Regions from separate parts of the Rhodococcus sp. AC861 genome, predicted to be linked through region 2. Evidence: predicted binding sites of a transcription regulator. Region 2 holds the regulator's gene; the other holds the start of a gene.
What was found. Region 2 encodes HspR, which represses chaperone genes until heat shock. Its sites were predicted from a motif close to ANNTGAGTNNNNNNNACTCANNT; they were not measured.
Positions count from the first base shown of each region.

Region 1: the regulator HspR is predicted to act here: its motif matches at 2,732-2,754, upstream of clpB (ATP-dependent chaperone ClpB).

Region 1 is NZ_CEEDMW010000001.1:395,679-408,039, reverse strand. It holds gene AC0IX4_RS01930 (GTP-binding protein) at 1-123, shown strand, start outside; gene clpB (ATP-dependent chaperone ClpB) at 125-2,671, opposite strand; gene AC0IX4_RS01920 (globin domain-containing protein) at 2,865-4,031, shown strand; gene AC0IX4_RS01915 (DUF2277 domain-containing protein) at 4,039-4,296, opposite strand; gene AC0IX4_RS01910 (WhiB family transcriptional regulator) at 4,426-4,719, opposite strand; gene otsB (trehalose-phosphatase) at 5,006-7,558, shown strand; gene AC0IX4_RS01900 (LacI family DNA-binding transcriptional regulator) at 7,555-8,643, opposite strand; gene AC0IX4_RS01895 (metal ABC transporter solute-binding protein, Zn/Mn family) at 8,828-9,742, shown strand; gene AC0IX4_RS01890 (metal ABC transporter ATP-binding protein) at 9,756-10,565, shown strand; gene AC0IX4_RS01885 (metal ABC transporter permease) at 10,571-11,440, shown strand; gene AC0IX4_RS01880 (Fic family protein) at 11,545-12,361, shown strand, end outside.
Region 2 is NZ_CEEDMW010000001.1:611,831-624,191, reverse strand. It holds gene AC0IX4_RS02980 (alpha/beta fold hydrolase) at 1-40, opposite strand, end outside; gene AC0IX4_RS02975 (hypothetical protein) at 188-361, shown strand; gene AC0IX4_RS02970 (alpha,alpha-trehalose-phosphate synthase (UDP-forming)) at 434-1,927, shown strand; gene AC0IX4_RS02965 (FAD-binding oxidoreductase) at 1,947-2,696, shown strand; gene AC0IX4_RS02960 (heat shock protein transcriptional repressor HspR) at 2,700-3,125, opposite strand; gene dnaJ (molecular chaperone DnaJ) at 3,125-4,309, opposite strand; gene grpE (nucleotide exchange factor GrpE) at 4,348-4,914, opposite strand; gene dnaK (molecular chaperone DnaK) at 4,959-6,803, opposite strand; gene AC0IX4_RS02940 (ABC transporter ATP-binding protein) at 7,105-7,944, shown strand; gene AC0IX4_RS02935 (ABC transporter permease) at 7,946-9,076, shown strand; gene AC0IX4_RS02930 (SDR family oxidoreductase) at 9,082-9,798, opposite strand; gene AC0IX4_RS02925 (hypothetical protein) at 9,949-10,770, shown strand; gene AC0IX4_RS02920 (lipase family protein) at 10,795-12,009, opposite strand; gene AC0IX4_RS02915 (hypothetical protein) at 12,296-12,361, shown strand, end outside.

The DNA of each region.
Region 1 (12,361 bases), 220 kb from region 2:
GAGTCGATTCTCCGCGCGGCAGTTCTGACGGACGACGAAATAGCAGCGGGCCCGGACGCCTGGAGAGGCTATCCGGACCCGCTGCCCACGTGGACTGTCGATATGCACGCTCACGCGCTGTAGATCAGCTCAGTTCGAGCGCATCTCCGCCCTCGGAGACACCCACCACGACGGTGTCGCCGTCGACGATCGTGCCGGCGAGCAACAGCTTGGCCAGCTGATCGCCGATCGCCTGCTGGATCAATCGACGCAACGGACGTGCGCCGTACTGCGCGTCGTATCCGCGGACGGCCAGCCAGAACCGAGCGGACGGGGTGACGTCGAGTGTGAGCCTGCGTGTCGACAACCGACGCTGCAGCTGTTCGAGCTGGATGTCGACGATCGACTCCAACTGCTCCTCGCTCAGCGGGTCGAAGACCACGACATCGTCGAGCCTGTTGACGAATTCGGGCTTGAACGCGCTGCGCACCGCCGCCATCACGTGCTCCCTGTCGCCACCCGCACCGAGGTTCGAGGTGAGGATCAGGATCGTGTTGCGGAAGTCGACGGTCCGACCCTGACCGTCGGTCAGACGGCCTTCGTCGAGGACGGCGAGCAGGATGTCGAAGACGTCCGGGTGAGCCTTCTCGACCTCGTCGAACAGCACCACCGTGTAGGGGCGACGCCGCACCGCTTCGGTCAGCTGGCCACCGGCCTCGTACCCGACGTATCCCGGAGGAGCACCGACCAGACGGGCCACCGAGTGCTTCTCGCTGTACTCGCTCATGTCGATGCGGATCATCGCGCGCTCGTCGTCGAACAGGAAGTCCGCCAACGTCTTCGCGAGTTCCGTCTTGCCCACACCCGTCGGGCCCAGGAAGAGGAACGATCCGGTCGGACGGTTGGGGTCGGAGACGCCGGCACGAGCCCGGCGGACCGCATCGGACACTGCCTGCACGGCGTCGGCCTGGCCGACCACGCGCTTGCCCAGCTCGTCCTCCATGCGCAGGAGCTTGGCGGTCTCGCCTTCGAGCATGCGCCCGGCGGGGATGCCGGTCCATGCGGCGACGACGTCGGCGACGTCGTCCGGCCCGACCTCCTCCTTGAGCATCACGTCGCCTTGCGGGACGGTGGCCGCGGTCTTCTCCGCGAGCTCCTTCTCGAGCGACGGGATGCGTCCGTATCGCAGTTCGGCGGCCTTGCCCAGATCACCGTCGCGCTCGGCGCGCTCGGACTCTCCGCGCAGAGACTCCAACTGCTCCTTGAGATCTCGGACGGAATCGATGGCGTTCTTCTCGTTCTGCCACCGCGTGCTGAGCTCGGCGAGCTTCTCCTTGCTGTCGGCCAGTTCTCCGCGCAGCTTCTCGAGGCGAGCCTTCGACGCGTCGTCGGTCTCCTTGGCCAGCGCCATCTCCTCGATCTCGAGCCGACGCACGACGCGTTCGATCTCGTCGATCTCGACAGGCCGCGAATCGATCTCCATGCGCAGACGCGACGCGGCCTCGTCCACGAGGTCGATCGCCTTGTCTGGCAGGAACCTCGACGTGATGTAGCGGTCGGACAACGTCGCCGCGGCGACCAACGCGGAGTCGGTGATGCGCACACCGTGGTGCACCTCGTACCGCTCCTTGAGTCCGCGGAGGATGCCGACGGCGTCGTCGACGGACGGCTCCCCGACCATCACCTGCTGGAACCGGCGCTCGAGGGCCGCGTCCTTCTCGATGTACTTCCGGTACTCGTCGAGAGTGGTCGCACCGACGAGCCGCAGCTCACCGCGGGCGAGCATCGGCTTGATCATGTTGCCCGCATCCATCGCGGATTCACCGGTCGCGCCGGCGCCGACGATGGTGTGCAGCTCGTCGATGAACGTGATGACCTGTCCGGCCGAGTTCTTGATGTCGTCCAGGACGGCCTTGAGTCGCTCCTCGAATTCACCGCGATACTTCGCGCCGGCGACCATCGATCCGAGGTCGAGGGACACGACGGTCTTGCCGCGCAGACTCTCCGGCACGTCGCCGGCGATGATGCGCTGGGCGAGGCCTTCGACGATGGCGGTCTTGCCGACACCGGGTTCACCGATCAATACCGGGTTGTTCTTGGTGCGACGGGACAGGACCTGCACGACGCGACGGATCTCGGTGTCGCGCCCGATGACCGGGTCCAGCTTGCCGCTGCGCGCGGCGTCGGTCAGATCGGTCGAATACTTCTCGAGAGCCTGGTAGGTGCCCTCCGGATCGGGACTGGTCACACGCGCACTGCCGCGGACCGTGGTGAATGCGTCGCGCAGTGCTGCGGACGTCGCGCCGTGGCCCTGCAGGATGCGAGCGACGTCGGAGTCACCCGTCGCGAGTCCGACCACCATGTGTTCGGTGGAGACGTACTCGTCGTCGAGTTCGGTGGCCAGATGCTGGGCCGCGGTGATGGCGGCCAGAGCCTCGCGCCCCAGTTGGGGTTGCGTGGTCGACCCGGTCGCCGACGGCATGCGGTCGACCAGGGACTGAGCGTCCTTGCGCACGACGGCGGGATCGACGCCGACAGCTTTCAGGAGGGGACCTGCGATGCCGTCGGTCTGGTCGAGCAGAGCGACGAGCAGATGAGCCGGCCGGATGTCCGGGTTTCCCGCTGCCGATGCTGATTGCAGTGCAGCGGTGAGCGCTGCCTGGGTCTTCGTTGTGGGTGTGAACGAGTCCACCGGTCACCTTCCTTCTGTCAAGCATGTCGAACCTGGCGTCGCCGCGATCAACCATACCGGACTTGAGTCTATTCCGCTCAAGTTAGTTGACGGTCCAACACGCAGGACAGCGGGAGGCTCGCCGCACGTCGGTGAGGACCAGTAGTCTCGAGGATGAACCCCACCCGTCACTCGAACACGATGAAGGTGCCCATTGCTCGACGCACAGGCCCTCGCGCACGTGCGTGCCGGAGTAGCTGCCGCGCTGAAGGCGGACGACGGCGCCGAGTCCGTCGCCAAGGCCTTCTACGCGCGCCTCTTCGCCGAACATCCCGACTTCCGCGGCTACTTCCCGGCGGCGATGGACCAGCAGAGGCACCGCCTCGTCCGTGCCGTCGACTACGTGGTCACACACCTCGACGACAGCGAGTTCCTGCCGTTCCTGCACCAGCTGGGTCGCGACCACCGCAAGCACGGACTCACCGGAGCGCACTTCCTGGCCGCACGGAACGCGCTGGTCGAGGCGTTCCGCATCTCGGGTGACGAGTCGACGTGGACGTCGGACACGGACGATGCGTGGGCTCGCGTCGTGTCGATCATCTGCAATTCGATGGCCGTGGGCGCGGACACCGAGGACCTGCCGCCCTACTGGGGAGCCACCGTCGTCGAGCATCACCGGCTTCTCGAGGATCTCGCCGTCGTCCGGTTGCAGACCGACGACGACATCCCGTTCGAGGCCGGCCAGTACCTCAGCGTCCAGATCCCGCAGCGGCCGCGCATGTGGCGATACCTGTCCCCCGCGATTGCGCCGAACGACTACCGCGGCATCGAGTTCCACGTCCGCCGGGTCTCCGCCGGGTGGGTCAGTCCCGCCATCGTGTCCGAGACGGTGGTCGGCGACCGATGGTTGCTCGGCCCACCCCTGGGCGGTCTCAGCCTGGACACCGCGCCCGGCAGCCCGGACGTGCTGATGGTCGCCGGGGGAACCGGGATCGCGCCGCTGCGTGCCCAGCTCATGGCGATGGCGATGCGCAGTCACACTCCGCGGGTCCACCTGTTCGTCGGCGGCGAGTATCCGAGCGACCTCTACGACCTGGACACCCTGTGGGATCTGGCCCGGACCAACCCGTGGCTCACCGTCGTCCCCGTTGTCGAGCACCCGGAAGAGCCGTGGTGGCGTCCCGGCCCGGCGCGGGAGTTCCCGCCCGGCCTCAACCACACGATGGTGGGCAAGCTCGGTCAGGTGGTCACACGGTTCGGATCGTGGGCGGACCGGCAGATCCAGGTGTGCGGGTCACCGTCGATGGTCCGCACGACGCTGTACGCGCTGCGTCGGGTGGGAACCCCGATGCAGAACGTCCAGCACGATCCCCTGGGCTGAACCCGGGTCAGTGCGGATACGCGTGCGCCAGTCGCCGTAGCGGCGGCACTGTCTGTGGCGGTTGCTTCCGGGGCGGCAGGACACCCAACAGTCGGGTCGTCGTCTCCGTCACCTCGGCGACCGCCGACTCGAACGCGGCACGGTTGGCATCCGAGACGGTCCGCAGCCCGCTGACCTTGCGCACGAACTGCCGGGCAGCCGCTTCGATCTCCTCGTCCGTCGCCGCGGGCTCGAGGCCGCGCAGCTCGGTGATGTTTCTGCACATGCCAGGCGAGCGTAGACCTGCAGCCAGACCCGGACAACGACCATCGGGTTTACGACGTACAGGTGTTTAGCTCGAATATTCTGACATTCCAAGCTTTACGCCGTTTTCGATCACCGTGAATTCATTCGTTCAACCGATTGCGCGGACATCCTGGAGTCCTTCGATCAGCGAACGCTCGGGAGCCGACAATCCGCCCCAGACGCCGTACGGTTCCCCCGCGGCCACCGCGTACTCGCGGCACCGCTGCATCACCGGGCATTGTTGGCAGACGCGCTTCGCCTGCTCCTCACGGGCCGTTCTCTTATGTCCCCGTTCACCTTCCGGATGGAAGAACACTGCGGAATCCATCCCGCGGCACAGTCCGTGCAGTTGCCACTCCCAGGTCGTGGCTATAGGTTCGGGTAACTCGACAGGCTTGGACATGACGCTCCTCGTTAGTTCGCCTCGTATGCGACGTCACGCTGTCAGTATTACATTACGAACAATCGTCCAAAAAGTTAATGCCGCATATTCGGGAGACACCTCCAGGACGTATCGACGAGTTACAGATAATCGCCGAACCCGCCGACATCGCCGGGTGCACAACTGCTGAGCCTCGATCCCCGATGCGGCGCGACGGCCCGCTCTCCCTTAAGTTTGACCTCGTGAGAAGCCCTGGTTGTCGTCCCGCTCGCTGCCGTACAGGTCGCCGCCGTCACGGGTGTGCGCTGTGAGTGCAGTGGACCTCCCACTCGATCTCCGCCGCGCACTCGTCGGTGTCGCGCGGGTCCCGAGACTGCTGGTCGCGTCGGACTACGACGGCACCATGGCGCCGTTCGTGTCGGACCCGCAGAAGGCGTTCCCGCTCCCGGAGTCGGTTCGAGCGCTGCGTGCACTCGCCGGCCTGGACGGCACACAGGCAGCGGTCATCTCCGGGCGCGCACTGCGGGATCTGGCGATCCTCTCCCGCCTGCCCGTCGAGGTGCAGCTCGTCGGAAGCCACGGCTCCGAGTTCGACGCCGGCTTCGTCACCGAACTCGGTAGCGAGGCCACGGCTCTTCTCGAACGAGTCGTCTCCGAACTGAGGTCGATCGCCTCCCGCGCCGAGCACATCTCGGTCGAGACCAAACCCGCCAGCGCGGCCCTCCATGTGCGCAACGCCGACCCGGAGGCGGGCGCGCGAGCGCTCGACGAGGTTCGCGCCGGCGCCGCCACCTGGGACGGCGTGCAGGTCACCGAGGGCAAGTCCGTCATCGAGCTCGCCGTGATCGTCACCGACAAGGGCCAGGCACTGGACATCCTGCGCCATCAGGACGGGGCGTCCGCCGCGGTCTTCTTCGGCGACGACGTCACCGACGAGAAGGCTTTCCGACGCCTCCACGGTCCCGACGTGGGTGTCAAGGTCGGTGACGGCGAATCGCTGGCCAAGTACCGCGTCGAGAGCACCGAGGAGGTCGCCGCCGCGCTCGCCTTCCTCTACGAGGAGCGCCGCCGTTGGCTGTCGGGTGCGGACGCTCCCCGCATCGAGCGGCTGACGATGCTCGCCAGCCCACGATCGGTCGCGCTGTTGACTCCGGAGGCCGGACTGACCTGGCTGTGTCACCCGGAGCCCGATTCCGCAGCCGCGTTCGCGCACCTTCTCGGAGGCGACGAGGCCGGCCACTTCACCGTCGGACCGGCGCGTGCGTCGCTGCCGCTCAGTCAGCAGTACCTCGACAGCACCATGACGGTGCAGACACGGTGGGCGAGCCTGCAGGTCGACGACTACCTCGCGCACGACGTCCCGCGGGACCGCACCGACTTCACGCGCGTAATCACGGGCAAGGCGAAGGCAGTGGTCACGTTCGCTCCCCGCCCCGAGTTCGGCCAGGCACGCGTGCGGCTCCAGGCCGAGGACGGCGGCCTCCGAGTGTTCGGCACCAACGATCCGATGGTGCTGCGCGCACCCGGTATCTCCTGGACCGTGACCACCGAGCACGGGCAGGAAACCGCCCGCGCCGAGATCGATCCGTCGGGCGGACCGGTCGTGCTCGAACTGCGTTGCGGTACATCGGATCTGGGACCGTCGGAAGTTCCGGAGCCCGAGCGCCGCGCGCAGGCCGAGTCGTACTGGCACGACTGGGCGGCCGGACTCACCCTGCCGCAGCTCAAGCCCGACCTGATGAAGCGGTCCGCACTGACGCTGCGCGGTCTGGTGCACGCCGACTCGGGCGCCATCATGGCCGCCGCCACCACGTCGCTTCCCGAGGAGATCGGTGGCGTCCGCAACTGGGACTACCGCTACTGCTGGCTGCGCGACGCCGCCCTGACCGCATCGGCACTGGTGTCGCTCGGCTCGCGATCCGAAGCCGAGAACTACCTGCTGTGGGTGCACGACGTCCTGCAGACGGTCACCGGACCCGAGCGGTTGCATCCGCTCTACACGCTGTGGGGCCAGTCGCTGCCGCCCGAGGCCGTCATCGACGCGCTCCCCGGCTACGCGGGGTCTCGTCCGGTGCGCGTCGGCAACGCGGCGAATCAGCAGGTGCAGCTCGATGTGTTCGGTCCGATCGTGGACCTGATCACGACGCTGGCCGACTCGCGCACCGCGAGCGGCATCACCGAACACACCGAGATCCTGACCGATCAGGACTGGGACCTCGTGTGCGCCATGGTCGACGCCGTCGAACGGAGATGGTCCGAACCCGACAACGGCATCTGGGAGATCCGCGGCAATCCGCGCCACCACGTCTACTCCAAGGTGATGTGCTGGTTGACGGTCGATCGCGCCATCAGGCTCGCCGATACCTACAGCCGCGACGCCCAACTCGGGTGGAGCACGCTACGCGACGTCATCCGTCGACAGGTGCTGGACAAGGGATGGAGCGAGGAGGCGCAGTCCTTCACCGCTGCGTACGGCGGCACCGATCTCGACGCCGCGACCCTGCACATCGGCCTGTCCGGTCTGATCGATCCCAGTGATCCGCGTTTCGCCGCCACGGTGGTCGCCACCGAGGCGGAACTCCGCAGCGGCGCCACGGTGTACCGGTACCACCACGACGACGGCCTTCCCGGCGGCGAGGGCGGTTTCCACCTGTGCGCGGCATGGCTGGTGGAAGCGTATCTGCTGATCGGGCAACGACTTCCGGCGGAAGCTCTGTTCACCCAGCTCGTCGCCGCGGCAGGTCCGACGGGATTGTTGAGCGAGGAATACGACCCTGTCGCCGAACGCTCGCTCGGCAACCACCCGCAGGCCTACAGCCACCTCGGGCTGCTGCGGTGCGCCCAGCTGCTGGCCCGCTAGCCGGTCCGCACCGGGCCGAGCGTCACCCCGGCGAGCAGATGCGTCGGGAGGTGCTCGGTCCGGTCCACCCCTGAGTGGCTGACGCCCAGCACGATCTCGCCGACCAGACGCCCCTTCTCCAACACGGGCTGACGGACGGTCGTCAGCCCCACGCGGACGGCCTCGTCGACACCGTCGAAACCGGTGACGGACATCCGCCCCGGGACGTCGATGCCGAGGGAGTCGAGGTGATCGAGCGCTCCCAGCGCGAGGACGTCGGACGTACAGATCAACGCTGTGGCGCCGGGCGCGGCCCTCAACGCCTCGGCGGCGGCGGAGCGACCCGCCGCGCGGCTGTGCTCGAAGCGCTCCACCACGACCACGTCGGGGTCGACGCCTGCCGCCGTCATCGCATCCGCGATCCCGGCGATGCGCTCACGCTGCACGTGGAAGGTGATGGCGCCCCGCCGGTCCCGGTCTACGGGACCGTCGTGTCGATCACGACGCAGTCGCATACACAGCACGGCGATGCGCGTATGTCCCTGTGCAAGAACCTGTTCCGCGATCTCGCGCATCGCAGCCCTGTCGTCGATGCCGACCAGTGACGTCTCGGCGGCGTCGCGCGGCTGATCGCAGAGGACCGTGGGCAGATGACGCTCGCGCACGGCGGTCAGGTGCGGATCGTCGTCCGACACCGAGTACACGACGAACGCGTCGACACCCGCCTGCTGGACGACGGCGGCAGCATCCTCGGGAGTGGAGGCCGGACCGGCGGGAATCAGAAGGAGGCCGCGGCCCGCCTGCTCGCAGGACTCCGCGAGACCCGTCAGGAACTGCACGGCCGCCGGGTCGGAGAACGAATAGCTGAGCGCCTCGGTGAGCACCAGGCCCACGGCGCCGGCGCGCCGGGTCCGCAACGACCTGGCCACGGGGTCCGGGCCGGGGTATCCGCGGGCGCGCGCCGCGTCCAGGATCCGTAGACGCATCTCGGGCGAGAGCTGGTCGGGGCGGTTGTAGGCGTTGGACACGGTGGTACGCGAGATGTTGAGCTCGGCGGCCAGCGAGGCGAGCGTGGCCATCCGTCGCGGTTCCGTGGACCTCGCCATGCAGGAGACGGTATCCGCTCCGAGTCGTCGACGTCGCCTACGGGACGGTTTCGTCTTCGGGCAGGTCGGCCGGTATGGTCGTGACAACGGTTTCCATTAGCGATAACAGACCAACAACCCAGGAGCACCCGCCGTGTACGCACCCGCCCGAATCCCCCTTCGCACCGCTGTCGCCGCGCTCGGCATGACAGCCCTCACGGCGACGGCGCTGGTCGGATGCAGTTCCTCGGACGGTGGCAGTGCCGAAGGTGGGCGACCGACCGTCGTCGCGTCGACGAACGTGTGGGGCTCCGTCGCCGAGTCCGTCGCGGGCGACCGCGCCGACGTCACCGCGATCATCGCCGACCCGTCGGCCGACCCACATTCCTACGAGGCCAGCCCGGGCGACGCCGCTGCGCTGTCGGAGGCATCCCTCGTCGTCTACAACGGCGGCGGTTACGACGAGTTCGTCGACGACGTTCTCGCCTCCGCGGGAGACGTGCCCTCCGTCGACGCGTACTCGCTGCTCGAGGGGCACGCGGACGACGCCGACCATGCCGACGAGGCGGGTGCCCACGACCATTCGGGCGAGACCAACGAGCACGTCTGGTACGACCCCGAGATCGCCGCGGCCACCGCGGAGGCGATCGCCGAGGAACTCGGTAAGGTCGACCCCGACAACGCGGCGTACTACACCGAGAACGCCGCGGCGTTCCACGACGACATCCACGAGATCACCGACATCACGGATCGCATCGCCCAGCAGAAGCCGGGCGCACCCGTCGCGCAGACGGAGCCGATCGCGCACTACCTGCTGGAAGGAGCCGGGGTGGACGACAAGACCCCCGAGGACTTCGAGGACGCCATCGAGGAGGGCAACGATCCCTCGCCCGCCGCTGTCGCTGCCACGCGCGACCTGTTCAGCAGCAAGGGTGTCGACGTCCTGGTCTACAACATCCAGACCGAGGACGCCGTGACGGCCGATGTCCGCCGCATCGCCGAGGAGAACGGCATCACCGTCGTCGAGGTCACCGAGACCCTGCCCGCCGGGCAGGACTACGTCTCGTGGCAGCGCACCGCCGCGCAGGACCTCGCGGACGCGCTGGGTGTCACCTCGTGACGCGAGTGCGGCGATGACGTCCGTCCAATTGACCGGGGCGACGCTCGCGTACGGCGAGCGTGTCCTGTGGTCCGATCTCGACCTGACCGTCGCACCGGGAGAATTCGTCGCCGTCCTCGGCCCCAACGGGTCGGGAAAGACGTCCCTGCTCAAGGTGCTTCTCGGGCAGACGTCCCTCACCTCCGGAACCGCCAGCATCGCCGGCGGACGCTCGTCCATCGGCTACATCCCCCAGCAGAAGGCGATCGACGAGGGAGTGCCGCTGCGCGGCCGCGACTTCGTCGGACTCGGGTGGGACGGCCACCGCTGGGGCATCGGGTTCCGTGGGCGTCACGCCCGCCGCGAGGCCGTCGACGCCGCCATCGCCTCGGTCGGCGCACAGGCCTTCGCCGATGCGCCCCTGGGGCAGATGAGCGGTGGAGAACAGCAACGTCTGCGCGTCGCACAGGCACTGGTCGGCGACCCGGACGTGCTGCTCTGCGACGAGCCGCTCCTGAGCCTCGACCTGGCCAACCAGCAGGTCGTCGCGCACCTGATCGATCAACGCCGACGCTCGCACAGCACGTCCGTCGTCTTCGTGACGCACGAGATCAATCCGATCCTGCCGATCGTCGACCGCATCGTCTACCTCGTCGACGGCAAGTTCCGCATCGGCACCACCGAGGACGTCATGACGTCCGAGGTGCTCTCGGAGCTGTACGACACCGACGTCGAGGTGCTTCGCGTGCGCGGCCGTCTCGTCGTGGTCGGAACCGGCGACGCCATGGACGCTCTCGGTGCCGCGGGCGGCGACTGCGCACACCATCTCGACAACGAAATCTGAGGCCAGTGGACAAGGTCATCGACGCACTGAGCAAAGCTCTCGACTTCGGCACCACCGCCGACCTCCTCGGCTACGACTTCGTGCAGCAAGCACTGATCGCCGCCGCCATCCTCGGTGTCCTGGCGGGCGCACTGGGTCCGCTGATCGTCAGCCGTCAGTGGTCCTTCGCCGTGCACGGCTCGTCCGAGCTGTCCCTGACCGGCGCCTCGGCAGCCCTGCTCGTCGGCCTCGCGGTCGGCGTCGGTGCCATCCTGGGATCTGTCATCGCCGCCGTGCTGTTCGCGCTGCTCGGACGCAGAGCCCGTGAGCGCGACTCCGTCATCGGCGTCATCATGAGCTTCGGACTCGGCCTGTCGGTGCTGTTCCTGTGGGCCTATCCCGGCCGCACCGGCACCAGCTTCTCGTTGCTCGTCGGCCAGATCGTCGGCGTCGGCAGCACCGGTCTCACGCTGTTGCTTGCCGTCGCCCTCGTCGTCATCGTGGTGCTGTTCGTGGTCTACCGGCCGCTGCTGTTCGCCAGCACCGATCCCGAGGGCGCCGAGGCACGTGGTGTCCCGATGCGACTGCTGTCCATCGTCTTCGCCGTTCTCGTCGGCGTCGCCTGCGCGCTGGGAGTGCAGATCGTCGGCGCCCTCCTGGTGCTCTCGCTCCTGATCACCCCCGCCGCCGCGGCGTCGCGGGTGACGGCCAACCCGGTCACCGCCACCTGGCTGTCGATCCTGTTCGCCGAGACCGCCGCGGTGGGCGGCATCCTGCTCTCCCTCGCGCCGGGCGTCCCCGTGTCGACGTTCGTCACCACCATCTCGTTCGTGATCTACCTCGTCTGCCGGGCGGTGGGTCGTCGCACCCCGGCACGCAAGACCATCGTCGCCTGACAGACGAGTGGGGAGACCGAGGAAGAAAGTTTGCACTTCTGGCTGATATGTAAAAAATTGAGCACTTTCTTTACATATATCAGTCAGCGTGTCATCGTCTCCGCATGGCAGCGTGGCAACCCGACATCCCGTTCAACGAGCTTCCTCCACCTCCCGGCGCCGACGAGCTCGAGACCCGCGCAGTCCTCAAGGCTGCCATCGCGGCAAACACTGCACTCGCGAAGCTGGATCAGGCGGTCGTATCGATACCGAATCCGACGGTGCTCATCAACTCCATTCCGATCCTCGAAGCTCAAGCCAGCTCGGAGATCGAGAACATCGTCACCACGACGGACGAACTCTTCCGGCACCTGGACGACGATGCCGGTGCCGACCCCGCCACCCGTGAGACCCTCAGATATCGGACTGCTCTGAAAATCGGTTTCGATCGAACCACCGAGCGAGGCTTGACGACGTCCACTGCGATCGATGTATGCAGCATCATCAAGGGCCGAGAGATGCAGGTCCGGACAATTCCCGGCACGCGTATCGGCAACCCGACCACCGGCGAGGTCGTGTACAGCCCACCCGAAGGGCGTGCGCTGATCGAGGAGAAGCTCAGCGCGTGGGAACGATTCATACACGATGACGACGGCATGGACCCGTTGGTCCGGATGGCCGTCGCCCACTATCAGTTCGAGGCAATTCACCCCTTCGCCGACGGCAACGGGCGGACCGGACGAATCCTCAACGTCATGCTCTTGATCGAAGCCGGGCTCCTCAGAATGCCGGTGCTCTACCTCTCGCGGTACATCATCGACACCAAGAACGACTACTACCGATTGCTGCTCGAGGTCACGTCGGACGCGGCGTGGGAAGCGTGGGTTCTGTACGTTCTCGCCGGTGTCGAACGGACGTCCAACGACACGCTTCACACGGTGC
Region 2 (12,361 bases):
TGTAGTTGAGGCGGATGCCGTTGATGGTGCCGATGGGCATGACGGGGTCCTTCCGGTGATGCAGACAGTGTTCCGGTGGACGCTACCGGGCGTGACTTTGCAGGGGATGCGCCACTTCTCCTAGTCTTGACGTGCGGCCCGACCGGGATCGCCGACGAGCCGAACCACGAACACGACGGAGAAGCACATGGCCGCGGATACCACCGAGACGACAGACATCGCCGACGAAGAGATCGAAACCCTCACCGAGGAGACCGCACGCATGGCGCGTCGCGTCGTCGCCGCCTACGCGACCGACGCCGACGAATGTCGCATGCTGCTCTCCATGCTGGGCGTCGCACCCCCCGCACTCACCGAGTAGGTCCGCCGGCGGGTGTTCACCCCGCCGGCATCGTCATCAGGTTGGCGATCTCCGAGCGGGGTACGCCCACGAGTGACAGCGTCTCGCCCAGACAGAGGATCATCAGTGACCGGTGCAGGTTCGGATTTCGTCGTCGTCGCCAACAGGTTGCCCGTCGACCTCGATACCGCGCCCGACGGGTCCCGTCGATGGAAGCGCAGCCCCGGCGGTCTGGTGACCGCGCTGGAGCCCATCCTGCGCAGCAACAACGGTGCATGGGTGGGATGGCCGGGCGTCCCGGACGTCGACGTCGAACCCTTCGAAGACGACGGCCTGGAACTGGTTCCCGTTCCGCTGTCGGCCCAGGAGGTCGCCGACTATTACGAAGGCTTCTCCAACGCCACCCTGTGGCCGCTTTACCACGACGTCATCGTGCGTCCGGTCTACGACCGGGCCTGGTGGGACGCCTACGTCGAGGTCAATCGCCGGTTCGCCGAAGCCACGTCGAAGGCCGCCGCGGAGAACGCCACGGTGTGGATCCAGGACTATCAGCTCCAGCTAGTTCCCAAGATGCTGCGGATGCTGCGGCCCGATCTGACCATCGGCTTCTTCCTGCACATCCCGTTCCCCCCGGTCGAGCTGTTCATGCAGATGCCGTGGCGCACAGAGATCGTCGAAGGCCTCCTGGGCGCGGACCTCATCGGGTTCCACCTGCCGGGTGGAGCCCAGAACTTCCTGTACCTCTCCCGCCGCCTGGCCGGGCAACCCACCTCGCGCGGCACCGTCGGAGTGCGCTCCAAGCTCGGTCTCGTGCAGGTGGGCTTCCGCTCCGTACGGGTCGGCGCGTTCCCCATCTCCATCGATTCCGGTGACCTGGACGAGAAGTCGCGTCGAAAGCCGGTCCGGGACCGCGCCAAGGAGATGCGCAAGGAGCTCGGCAATCCGAAGACGATCATGCTCGGCGTCGACAGGCTCGACTACACCAAGGGCATCGACGTACGCCTCGAAGCGTTCCTCGAACTGTTGGCCGAGGAGCGCGTCGATCCCGAGGATGTCGTGATGATCCAGGTGGCCACACCGAGCCGCGAGCGCGTCGAGAGCTACAAGCAGATGCGCGGCGAGATCGAGAGCATGGTGGGGCGCATCAACGGCGAGTTCAGCCGCGTCGGGCACCCCGTCGTGCACTACATGCACCGGCCCATCCCCCGCGACGAACTGATCGCCTACTACGTGGCGGCCGACGTCATGCTGGTCACGCCGATCCGCGACGGCATGAACCTCGTCGCCAAGGAGTACGTGGCGTGCCGCAGCGACCTCGGCGGATCACTGGTCCTCAGTGAGTTCACCGGCGCCGCGGCAGAATTGCGGCAGGCCTACCAGTGCAATCCGCACGATCTGAACAGCGTCAAGGACGCCATGATCGCCGCCATCGAGCAGGATGCCGAGGCGGGCCGACGCAACATCCGGGCGATGCGTCGACAGGTCCTTGCCCACGACGTGGACCGGTGGGCTCGATCCTTCCTCGCCGCACTCGGCCGCACCGGCGAGGACGACACGAGCCAGATGATCACCAACCGGGACATGTGATGCACGGGAACTTGCGCTAGTGGCCGAAGCCCAAGTGGTGCAATGCCATCGGCTTCGGCGCGATCTGCTGGTGGTGCGACTCGTCGGCGACGTCGTGGATTTCGAACCGGGGCAGTCGGTGGCCGTGACGGTGCCGTCGTCGCCTCATCTGCCGCGGCGCTACTCCCCCGCATTGCCCCCGTCACGAGACGGCAAGTACGAGTTCCACATCCGGGCCATTCCGGCCGGCTGGGTCAGCGGCGTCATCGTCAACGACACGCGCGAAGGCGACATCTGGACGATCGACGACCCCGCAGGTGATCTACGGGTGGACGACACGGACGACGACATCGTCATGGTCGCCGGCGGAACGGGTCTGGCGCCGATGCGGGCACTGCTGCTCGATCTGGCTCGCCGGCCCCGACCTCCCCGGGTCAACCTGTACGTCGGGGGGCGCTCGCCCCGTGACCTCTACGCCGCCGACATGCTGTCGCTGATGGCGCGAACCGCGGACTGGCTCACCGTGATTCCCGTCGTCGAGAAGATGACGGACCCGATGTACCGGGACGAATACTTCGATGCCGCCGAGACCCGTCGCCTGCAGACGGCGCCCGACACCGGCTTCGCCGCAGGGGACTATCTGCAGGGGCGCATCGGCGAAGTGGTCGCGCGACGAGGGCCGTACCTGTCGCAGCGGGTCCTGGTGTGCGGGTCCCCCGCCATGTCCGCGTTCACGCTGCGTGCTCTGACAACGACAGGAACACCCGTGGTGAACATCCGCCACGGGTGACCGTCATTGCTGTCGTGGGTTTCTGGGCTTCCAGACCACCAGCGCGTTGCTCCGCACCGGGACCAGATCGCGTCGATACCCGGCGTGAACCTGCGCGAGTTCCGACGCCATCTCGGTGATCCGCGCCTGCAGCGCCTCCACCTGGTTGGTCAGCTCGATGATGCGCTTGATGCCGGCGAGGTTGACACCCTCGTCCTGCGAGAGTCGTTGCACCTCACGCAGAAGCGCGACATCGCGCGGCGAGTACCGGCGACCTCCGCCCGTCGTACGGAACGGTGTCACCAGCCCCAGGCGGTCGTACGTGCGCAGCGTCTGGGCGTGCATGCCGGCGAGTTCGGCCGCGACCGAGATGACGAAGATCCGTGCATCCGGGTCGGCGCCCGCATCACGCGGCTGCTGATCCGTGGGACGATCCTTCTCCCCGGCCATCACGCACCGGGCCAACCGGATCGAGGATCGAAACCGCTCGCCTTCTCCGCCGCGGCGTACGTCTCCAACGCCTCCCGTGCAGCGTCGTCCAGCTCGGACGGCACCGCGACCTTGACGGTGACCAGCAGGTCACCCGTCGCCGTCTTCTTCGGTACGCCGCGCCCCTTGACCCGGAACGTGCGCCCGTCGACCGTGCCGGCCGGAACCTTCAGTCCCACACGGCCGTCGAGGGTCGGGACGGACAACGTCGTTCCCAGCACCAGTTCGCTGTAGGCGACGGGGACGGTCAGCGTCAGATCGTCCGCCGTGCGGCCGAACACCGCGTCGGGCCGAACGTGGATCGTGACCAGCAGGTCTCCCGCGGCAGCGCCGCGAAGTCCCGCCTCGCCGCGACCCGCGACGCGCACCCGCTGCCCGTCGGTCACACCGGCCGGCACCCGCACCGTCACCGAGCGGGTGCGGTTCTGCACACCCGTGCCGCGGCAGTCCGCGCAGGGATCGTCGATGATCGAGCCGGTACCGCGGCAGTCGTCGCACGGCTCGCTGAAGCCGAACGCACCCTGGTTGCGGCTGACCACACCGGCACCGTTGCACCGCGGGCAGACCCGCGGGCTGGTGCCCGGCTTGGCTCCACTGCCGTGGCACGTGGTGCACGACGATGGGCTCGTGATCGACAGGGGCACAGAGGTTCCCACTGCCGCATCGCGGAAGTCGAGCGTCACCTCCGCAGCGAGGTCGCTGCCCCGACGCGGTCGCGACGACGATGCCTGCGTGCGGCCGGGGCCGCCGCCGCCGCGGTTGAACAGTCCTCCGAAGAGGTCGCCCAGATCCGCTCCTCCGTTGGCGCCTCCGAAGAGGTCACCCACGTCGAAACCACCGGACGTTCCGCCGCCACCGAAGTTGGTTCCGCCGCCGGGCGAGAACCCACCCCGGCCGAAACCACCACTGGCGAACAGCGATCGAGCTTCGTCGTACTCCTTGCGCTTCGCAGTGTCGGAGAGAACCGCGTTGGCCTCACTGACCGCCTTGAAGCGCTCCTCCGCCTTCGCATCCCCCGGATTGGAGTCCGGATGGTTGTCGCGCGCGAGCTTGCGGTACGCCTTCTTGATCTCGTCCTGCGTCGCGGAGGAGGAGACACCCAGCTCCTTGTAGAAGTCCTTCTCGATCCACTCCCGTTGGCTCACCGGTTGCCTCCTCCTTCCACGTCACTCACTGCCGAGAACTATGCCTGGTCGGACGCCGCATCGGCGCCTGATCCGTCGACGACGGCAACCATGGCGGTGCGCAACACTCGGTCGCGCGCCGTGTAACCCCTGCGGAAGACACTGCCGACCACAGGATTCGAACCATCACCCTCGTGCTGCACAGCCTCGTGCAGAGCGGGGTCGAACGCGTCGCCCTCGGCGCCGAAACCGACGACGCCCTGAGCGGTGATGACGGATTCGAGCTTGTCCGCCACCGACTTCAGCGGCCCCTTCTCGAGGTCACCGTGCTGACGCGCCCGGTCCAGATCGTCGAGCACACCGAGCAACTCGGCCAACACCGACGCCTTGGCATTGTCGATGTCCACCTGCTTGTCCCGTGCGACGCGTCGCCGATAATTGGCGAACTCCGCACTCAGACGTTGCAGGTCGGCCGTGAGCTCCGCCTTCTCGTCCTTCTCCGGCGCGGCGTCGGCCTCGGGGCTCTCGGCCTCGAGAACCTCAGGCTCGCCGGACTCTGCGTCTACCGGGTCCGAATCTCCGCCGGGCTGGGGCGCCGTGGCGGAACCCGCGAGGGATTCCTCCACGGCGGGATCCACGTCCGGAACGCCGTTCCCGGTGTCGTCAGCACTCACTTCTTGTCCGTGTCGACCGGCTCGTCCACGACCTCGGCGTCGACGACATCGTCGCTACCGTCGGTCGGGGCGGCGCCGTCGGCACCTGCTCCGTCGGCTGCTGCCGACTCGTACAGTGCCTGACCCAGAGCCTGCGACTCCGTGCTCAGCTTCTCCACCGCTGCCTTGATGGCGGCGATGTCCGTGCCGTTCAGAGCGGTGCGAGCCTCGGCGATGGCCGACTCGACCTTCTCCTTGGTCTCCGCAGGAACCTTGTCCTCGTTGTCCTTGACGAACTTCTCCGTCTGGTACACGAGCGACTCGGCCTGGTTGCGGGTCTCGGCCTCCTCGCGACGGGTCTTGTCCTCCTCGGCGTGAGCCTCGGCGTCCTTGACCATGCGCTCGATCTCCTCCTTGGAGAGGCCGGAGCCCTCCTGGATCTTGATCGTGTTCTCCTTGCCGGTGCCCTTGTCCTTCGCCGTCACGTGCACGATGCCGTTGGCGTCGATGTCGAACGTGACCTCGATCTGGGGAACACCGCGCGGTGCGGGCGGCAGCTCCGTCAGCTCGAACGAGCCGAGAAGCTTGTTGTGCGAGGCGATCTCGCGCTCACCCTGGAAGACCTGGATCTGCACCGACGGCTGATTGTCGTCCGCCGTGGTGAAGGTCTCGGACCGCTTGGTCGGGATGGTGGTGTTGCGCTCGATGAGCTTGGTCATCACGCCACCCTTGGTCTCGATACCGAGGGACAGCGGCGTGACGTCGAGGAGCAGAACGTCCTTGACCTCACCCTTGAGCACACCGGCCTGCAGTGCGGCGCCGACGGCCACGACCTCGTCCGGGTTGACGCCCTTGTTGGGCTCGCGTCCACCGGAGAGCTCCTTGACCAGCTCGGACACTGCCGGCATACGGGTGGAGCCACCGACGAGCACGACGTGGTCGATGTCCTTGACCGCGATGCCCGAGTCCTTGACCACGGCCTGGAACGGCGCACGAGTGCGGTCGAGCAGGTCGGAGGTGATCTTCTGGAACTCGGAACGGCTGAGCTGCTCGTCGAGGAACAGCGGGTTCTTGTCGCCGTCCACGGTGATGTACGGCAGGTTGATCGAGGTGCTCTGGCTCGAGGACAGTTCGATCTTTGCCTTCTCCGCAGCCTCGCGCAGGCGCTGGAGAGCCATCTTGTCCTTGGTCAGATCGATACCGTTCTGAGCCTTGAACTTGTCGACGAGCCAGGTGACGATGCGCTCGTCCCAGTCGTCGCCACCGAGGTGGTTGTCACCGGACGTGGCGCGGACCTCGACGACACCGTCGCCGATCTCGAGCAGGGACACGTCGAACGTGCCGCCACCGAGGTCGAACACGAGGATGGTCTGTTCCTTCTCGCCCTTGTCCAGGCCGTACGCCAGCGCAGCCGCGGTGGGCTCGTTGACGATGCGCAGGACGTTGAGGCCGGCGATCTGGCCGGCTTCCTTCGTGGCCTGACGCTGTGCGTCCTCGAAGTACGCGGGAACGGTGATGACGGCGTCCGTGATCTCCTCGCCCAGGTACGCCTCGGCGTCACGCTTGAGCTTCATCAGAGTGCGGGCGCTGATCTCCTGCGACGTGTACTTCTTGTCGTCGATGGCGACAGTCCAGTCCGTACCGATGTGGCGCTTGACCGAGCGAATCGTCCGGTCGACGTTCGTGACGGCCTGGTTCTTCGCGGACTGACCGACGAGGACCTCACCGTTCTTGGCGAACGCGACGATGGACGGGGTGGTGCGTGCACCCTCGGAGTTGGCCACCACGACCGGTTCGCCGCCCTCGAGGACTGACACGACCGAGTTGGTGGTCCCGAGGTCGATTCCGACGGCACGAGCCATTTGTAACCTCCTGATAGATGCTGCAGATGTTTCGAAAGGCGTCTGCCTGAGCGAACTGGACTCAAGTTTGCCTTCCGGATCCTCGACCCGTCAAGTTGTACTTGAGTGACTCACGCTCAATGGCAGTCGTACGGCTCAACGGAGGGGTGCGCGAGTTTGTTCCCGTGGCGTCCGGGCGTGCTCGAGCGTCCAGAAGTCGACCGGATCGACGGGATCCCGTCGATGACAGCCAGTTGTGGACACTCGGGCACGGCCTGACACGTGCACTTCGCCCGAGTGCCCGGCAGTTAGGGTCCACGGCATGTCCCTGACGGCCCGAGGTCTCACCCGCACGTTCGGACGCCACACAGCAGTCGCCCACGCCGACGTCACGCTGACCCCTGGCAGGGTGACCGGGCTGGTCGGACCCAACGGCGCCGGCAAGACGACGCTGCTGCTCATGCTCGCCGGCCTCCTGGCTCCCGACTCCGGGACCCTCGAGCTGGACGGGTCGCCGGTCGAGACGGTCGCACTTCGGCGGGCCGTGGGGTGGATGCCGGACGTGTTCGGCACCTGGGACAGCCTGACCGCGTCGGAGATCCTGTCGACGTTCGGACGGTTGCACGGACTGTCGTCGCAGGACGCTCGTGCCCGCGCCGCCGAACTGCTGCAGCAGGTCCATCTCGACGACCGCGCCGACCGACCTGCCCACGAGTTGTCTCGCGGTCAGAAGCAGAGGCTCGGCTTCGCACGCGCACTGGTGCACAGTCCACGACTACTTCTGCTCGACGAGCCAGCGTCCGGCATGGATCCGCGCTCGCGAGTCGAACTGCGTGACGAGATCCGCCGCCTCGCCGACGGGGGATGCGCCGTGCTGGTGTCGTCCCACATTCTCACCGAGTTGTCGGAGATGGTCGACGACGTGATCGTCATGACCGACGGCCGCACGCGGGACTCCGCGCCGTCGGTCGAGCGTTCGTGGCGTGTGCGGGAAGCCGGTTGTCCCGCGTCCTCGGCGAGGATCCTGCACTTCCCCGACGAGGAGGCCGCTGCGCAGCATCTGCGCACCCTTGTGGAGTCGGGCGCGCAGGTCGCCGAGTTCGCTCGGGTGGACTCGCAGCTCGAGGACACCTACCTCGCACTCGACGCGGACAGGACCTGACATGGCGGCACGGATGAGTAGCTGGTGGTCGGTGGTCGGCGTGCTGATCGGCCTCGAACTGCGGCAGCGACTGCGCACCACCCGGTGGCGCATCACCCTCGCCGTCACGTTCACGGTCATCTCGCTGGCCGTGTTCGGGTCTATGTACCTGGCTCTGTCTGTGGACGAGGCCGATGCGAACTACGACGGCTGGGCGCGCAATCTGTACGCGGTCGTGCTCGGAGTCGAGCTGTTCCTCGGCGTGGTACTCGCCCCCACCCTCACGGCGACCTCGATCAACGGTGACCGCAAGGACGCGACGCTCGCCGTGGTGCAGGCGACACCGATCAGCCACTGGCAGTTGGCCGTCGGCAAACTTCTCGGGTCGTGGGTGTCCTGCCTCGCGCTCGTCGCCGTGGCGTCGCCATACCTGGTGTGGGGGATCGTCGCCGCTCCGTACGGCGTCGGCATATCAGTGCTGGGCGTGATCGTTCTCTGCCTGATCTTCCTGTGCTACTGCGGGATCGGGCTGGGGTACTCCGCGCTGACCGCTCGGCCGGCAGGTTCGGCCGTCCTGACGCAGGCCACGGTGTTCTTCCTCGTCCTGGGCCTCCCGGCGCTGTTCGGCCTGCTCTATACGACGACTGCCGAGGATCACGTCGTGGTCGAAGCCGAGTACATGTACGCCGACGACGCCACGTACGACTCTTTCCCGGAGTGTCGCGACGTGACCGCCGTCCGCAGCTACAACCACACCGAGCGGATCTGGTGGTTGCTGGCACCGAACCCGTTCCTCATGCTCCCGGATGTAGTGGCGGCGCACGACAACCCGAGCGTCCGAGTCTGGCCGACGGACCAGCGTCCACCCGACCCCAGTGTGGCGAGGCCAGTCGCGGAACTGTTGTCGACGGCGAGAACCGGGCCTTATATCGCGGAGCCGACCTGCGCGGAGTCCGTGTCTACCTACAGCTCGGACGGATCGATCACCGGCTTCTACCAGAAGCAGGTCGCCTTCGAGTCTGCGGACGTGGGGCGGAGTTGGTACCTCGGGCTGGCCGTCAACGTAATCCTGGGGGCTTTCGGACTCACCGTCGCCGCTCGCAGACTCCGCGTTCCTGCCCGCACCCTGCCGAGGGGCGTGCGGATCGCCTGAGGCGCTCAGCTCAGCCGTCCACCCCCGTCGACGTGGAGAGTGGTTCCGGTGACGAAGCCGTTGGTGAGCGCGAGAAGTACTGCGGCCGAGACGTCGTCGGGTCGACCCACTCGCCGAGCGGGGTTCTTGGCCGCGGTGGCATCGAACATGGCCTGCTTGTCGTCGCCCATCCCGTCCCAGGCGCCCGAGTCGACGATGCCGGGCGAGACGGCGTTCACGCGCAGCGGCGCGAGCTCCACGGCGAGGGCCTCCGCGAGGAATGCGACAGCACCGTTGGTCGTGGCCATGACGGCGAGGCCCGGCGCCGGCTTCCATGCGGCGACACCGGAGAAGAAGACGAACGAGCCGCCCACACGCAGCATGGGCGCGAAGTGCTTGGCCAGCAGGATCGGGCCGATCACCTTGGCGGCGAAGGCGCCCTCGACGTCGGCGCGATCGAGACCCGTGATCGGGCCGTTGGCGTGGTTCGCCGCGAGCGACACGACGTGATCGAGAGGTCCGAGCGTCGTGGCGGCGCCGGCGATGGAGGACTCGTCGTCGAGGTCGAGGTGCACCGCCGAGGCTCCCGGGCCTAGTTCGGCAATCGTGTCGGCGAGCGTTTCGGGCCGCCGTCCCCCGAGCACGACCTCGGCGCCGGCCGCGAGGGCGTCCTCGGCGATGCGACGCGCGATGCCCGACGAGCCGCCGACGAGCAAGATCCGGGTGTTCTGCAAGGTGCTCATGTCGTGTGTCCCTTCCGCAGCCCCGTCTCTCGCGGCCACGGAAGGTTCAGCGCACCGGGCCCGCAGCATCATCCCGTCGCTCTATCGATTGTTCTGCGCCTTGCCATCAACGAAAGCTATGGCAGGAGCAAGGCGGCATAATCGACCAGCATGACGTTCGACGAGGTGGCCGACGAGCTGCACGGGCTGGACCCGTCCGATTTCGTCGCCGCGCGCACCGACCGGCAGAAGCAGGCGCGTTCCGATGGCGACAAGGCCCTGGCCAAGCAGATCGGTGCGCTGCGCAAACCGACGATCGTCGGGTGGGTGCTCAATGTGACGGTGCGCGACGCGGACGACGATGTCGCAGATCTGCTCGACCTCGGTGAAGCGTTACGGGAAGCGCAGCAACATCTTTCGGGCGCCACCCTCCGCACGCTGACGAAGCAGCGGCAACGGGCCGTGCGTGCGCTGGCGAACCGGGCCGCGGAGATCGCGGAGGATCGCGGTCACCAGATCGGCGAGGACGTCGTGCGCGAGGTGACCCAGAGCTTGAATGCGGCGCTGTCCGATGCGGACATCGCCGACGAGGTGCGGCGCGGCCGGATGTTGGGGGCCGCCGAGTACAGCGGGTTCGGTCCGATGGGGCTGGTGTCCGTCGACCCAGAACCAACCGAAGAGGACAAACCCGCGCAAGAACCGGAACCCGAACCCGACGACACCGCCGAACGGGAGAAGGACGAGCAGCGCGCCCGCGCACAGGCGGAGCTCGACGACGCCGAGGCTGCGCTGCAGGACGCGACCGACGCCCTGGACAAGGCCGACCATCGCGTCGACGAGCTGCAGGAGTCGGTCGACGCCCTCACCGAGCAACTCGAGAAGGCACGGGAGGACCTGAAGGCGGCGCAGGACGCGCGTTCCGAGGCGGCGTCGGAGAAGGACGCCTCGACCGCGAGGGTCCGGAACGCGACGAAGCGCCTCGATCGACTGTGATCGAGGCGCTTCGGCGGTGACGGGTCAGGCGCAGTTGCCCGCTGTGGGGACGTCGCGGAACCGTGCGTCGAGCCAGTTGGTGCCGGCGCCGAGTCCGATGAAGTCGGGCAGGACGTGGCCGAGCGCGAGGCCGGGGAGGAAGAACGGCAGCTGCTGGGTGTTCAGCTGAACGTTCGAGCCCTTCCCACACCAGGTCGCGGCGAGGTCGACGGCCTGGCCGTGCGGAACGATGTCGTCGCCGGTGCCGGTGTCGATGTAGACCGGTGTGGTGGGCGTGCGGTTACCGATCTTGTTCTCGGCGAGAACTGTCTGCGCCTCGGGGATCCGCTTCAGGTAGTCCGACAGTGACTCGCCGGTGGTGATCCACTCGTTGGTGCGGTGGAAGCCCACGGTGAGTGCGCTTTCCACGACGCACTGATTCTCGAGTGCCGCCAGCGCAGCCTTGCCGGCCGGGTTGGTCGACGCGTCGATGATCGGGCCCAACTCGGGGTTGGACCGGCGCAGACCGTTCAGGGTGTAGCCGATGACACCGGTGAGGATGGTTCCGTCGACCTGTGCCAGCGTCGCGGCCAGATCGGCGACGGGGGCACCGGCGTAGGTGCCCTTGATGTCGAGCTCCGGGGCGTACTCGGGAGCGAGCTCTACGGCTGCTGCCACGGCTCCGCCGCCCTGGGAGTAACCCCAGAGGCCCACGGGGGAATCGGGTCCGACCTTGGTGTTGCCCAGCTGCTGCGCGGCGCGGGCCGCGTCGAGCACCGCGTGCGCTTCGGCGGCGCGGTTGACGTAGGTGTGCGCGCCCGGCGTGCCCAGTCCGTCGTAGTCGGTGATGACGACGCCGTAACCGCGGGCCAGCAACGCGTAGGTCGAGAGCAGCTCGTACTCGACCATGAGTCCGAGCACCGGGGTGTAGGTGAGGACGTTGTTCAGCTGGTGCGACGGCGCGCACTGGTCGCCCTGACCGTGCGTGCCGGGTGCGATGACGACCACGGGCCGGGGTCCCGGGCCCGTCCACTCGGCGAACGGATCGATGTAGGTGCCGGTCACCGCGACCGGAGCATCGTTCGCGTCCTGCGAGCGGTACATCAGCCGCGTCGCACTGCCGGGAATCCCGCCCTGCGGCAGGGGCAGCGACAACGCCAGGTTGGACGGCCCGGTACGGATGAGGTCGCCGTCATTGCCGGCCGGGAGGGGGCTCGGCGGGGTGTAGAAACCGGAGGCGGGGCCCGGAGGCTCCGCCATGGCGGTGGGCGTGCCGGCTCCGAGGAGTCCGACACACAGGGCGAGGCCGAGGCCCGCGATACGTGACTTACGCACTGACGTTGCATCCCATCGAGAACGGGGTCGACGGCAATGAGAGCGCCCACCCGGCGGAACAGATAGGTGTGACCGTAAGTGATGCGCACCACTGAACGAAACCGCGTCCGGGGTCGTCACAGCATTCTGGACCGCATCCCTCCGACACACCCGGACACTTGTGGTCGAGCACGGTCGGCAACGGACCAATCGGACGCACTAGCCTTGGCGTATGAGTGATCCGGAAGATGCGGGCGTACCGACTCCACCCAAGCCGCCCAGGCCGTCCGTACGGGTC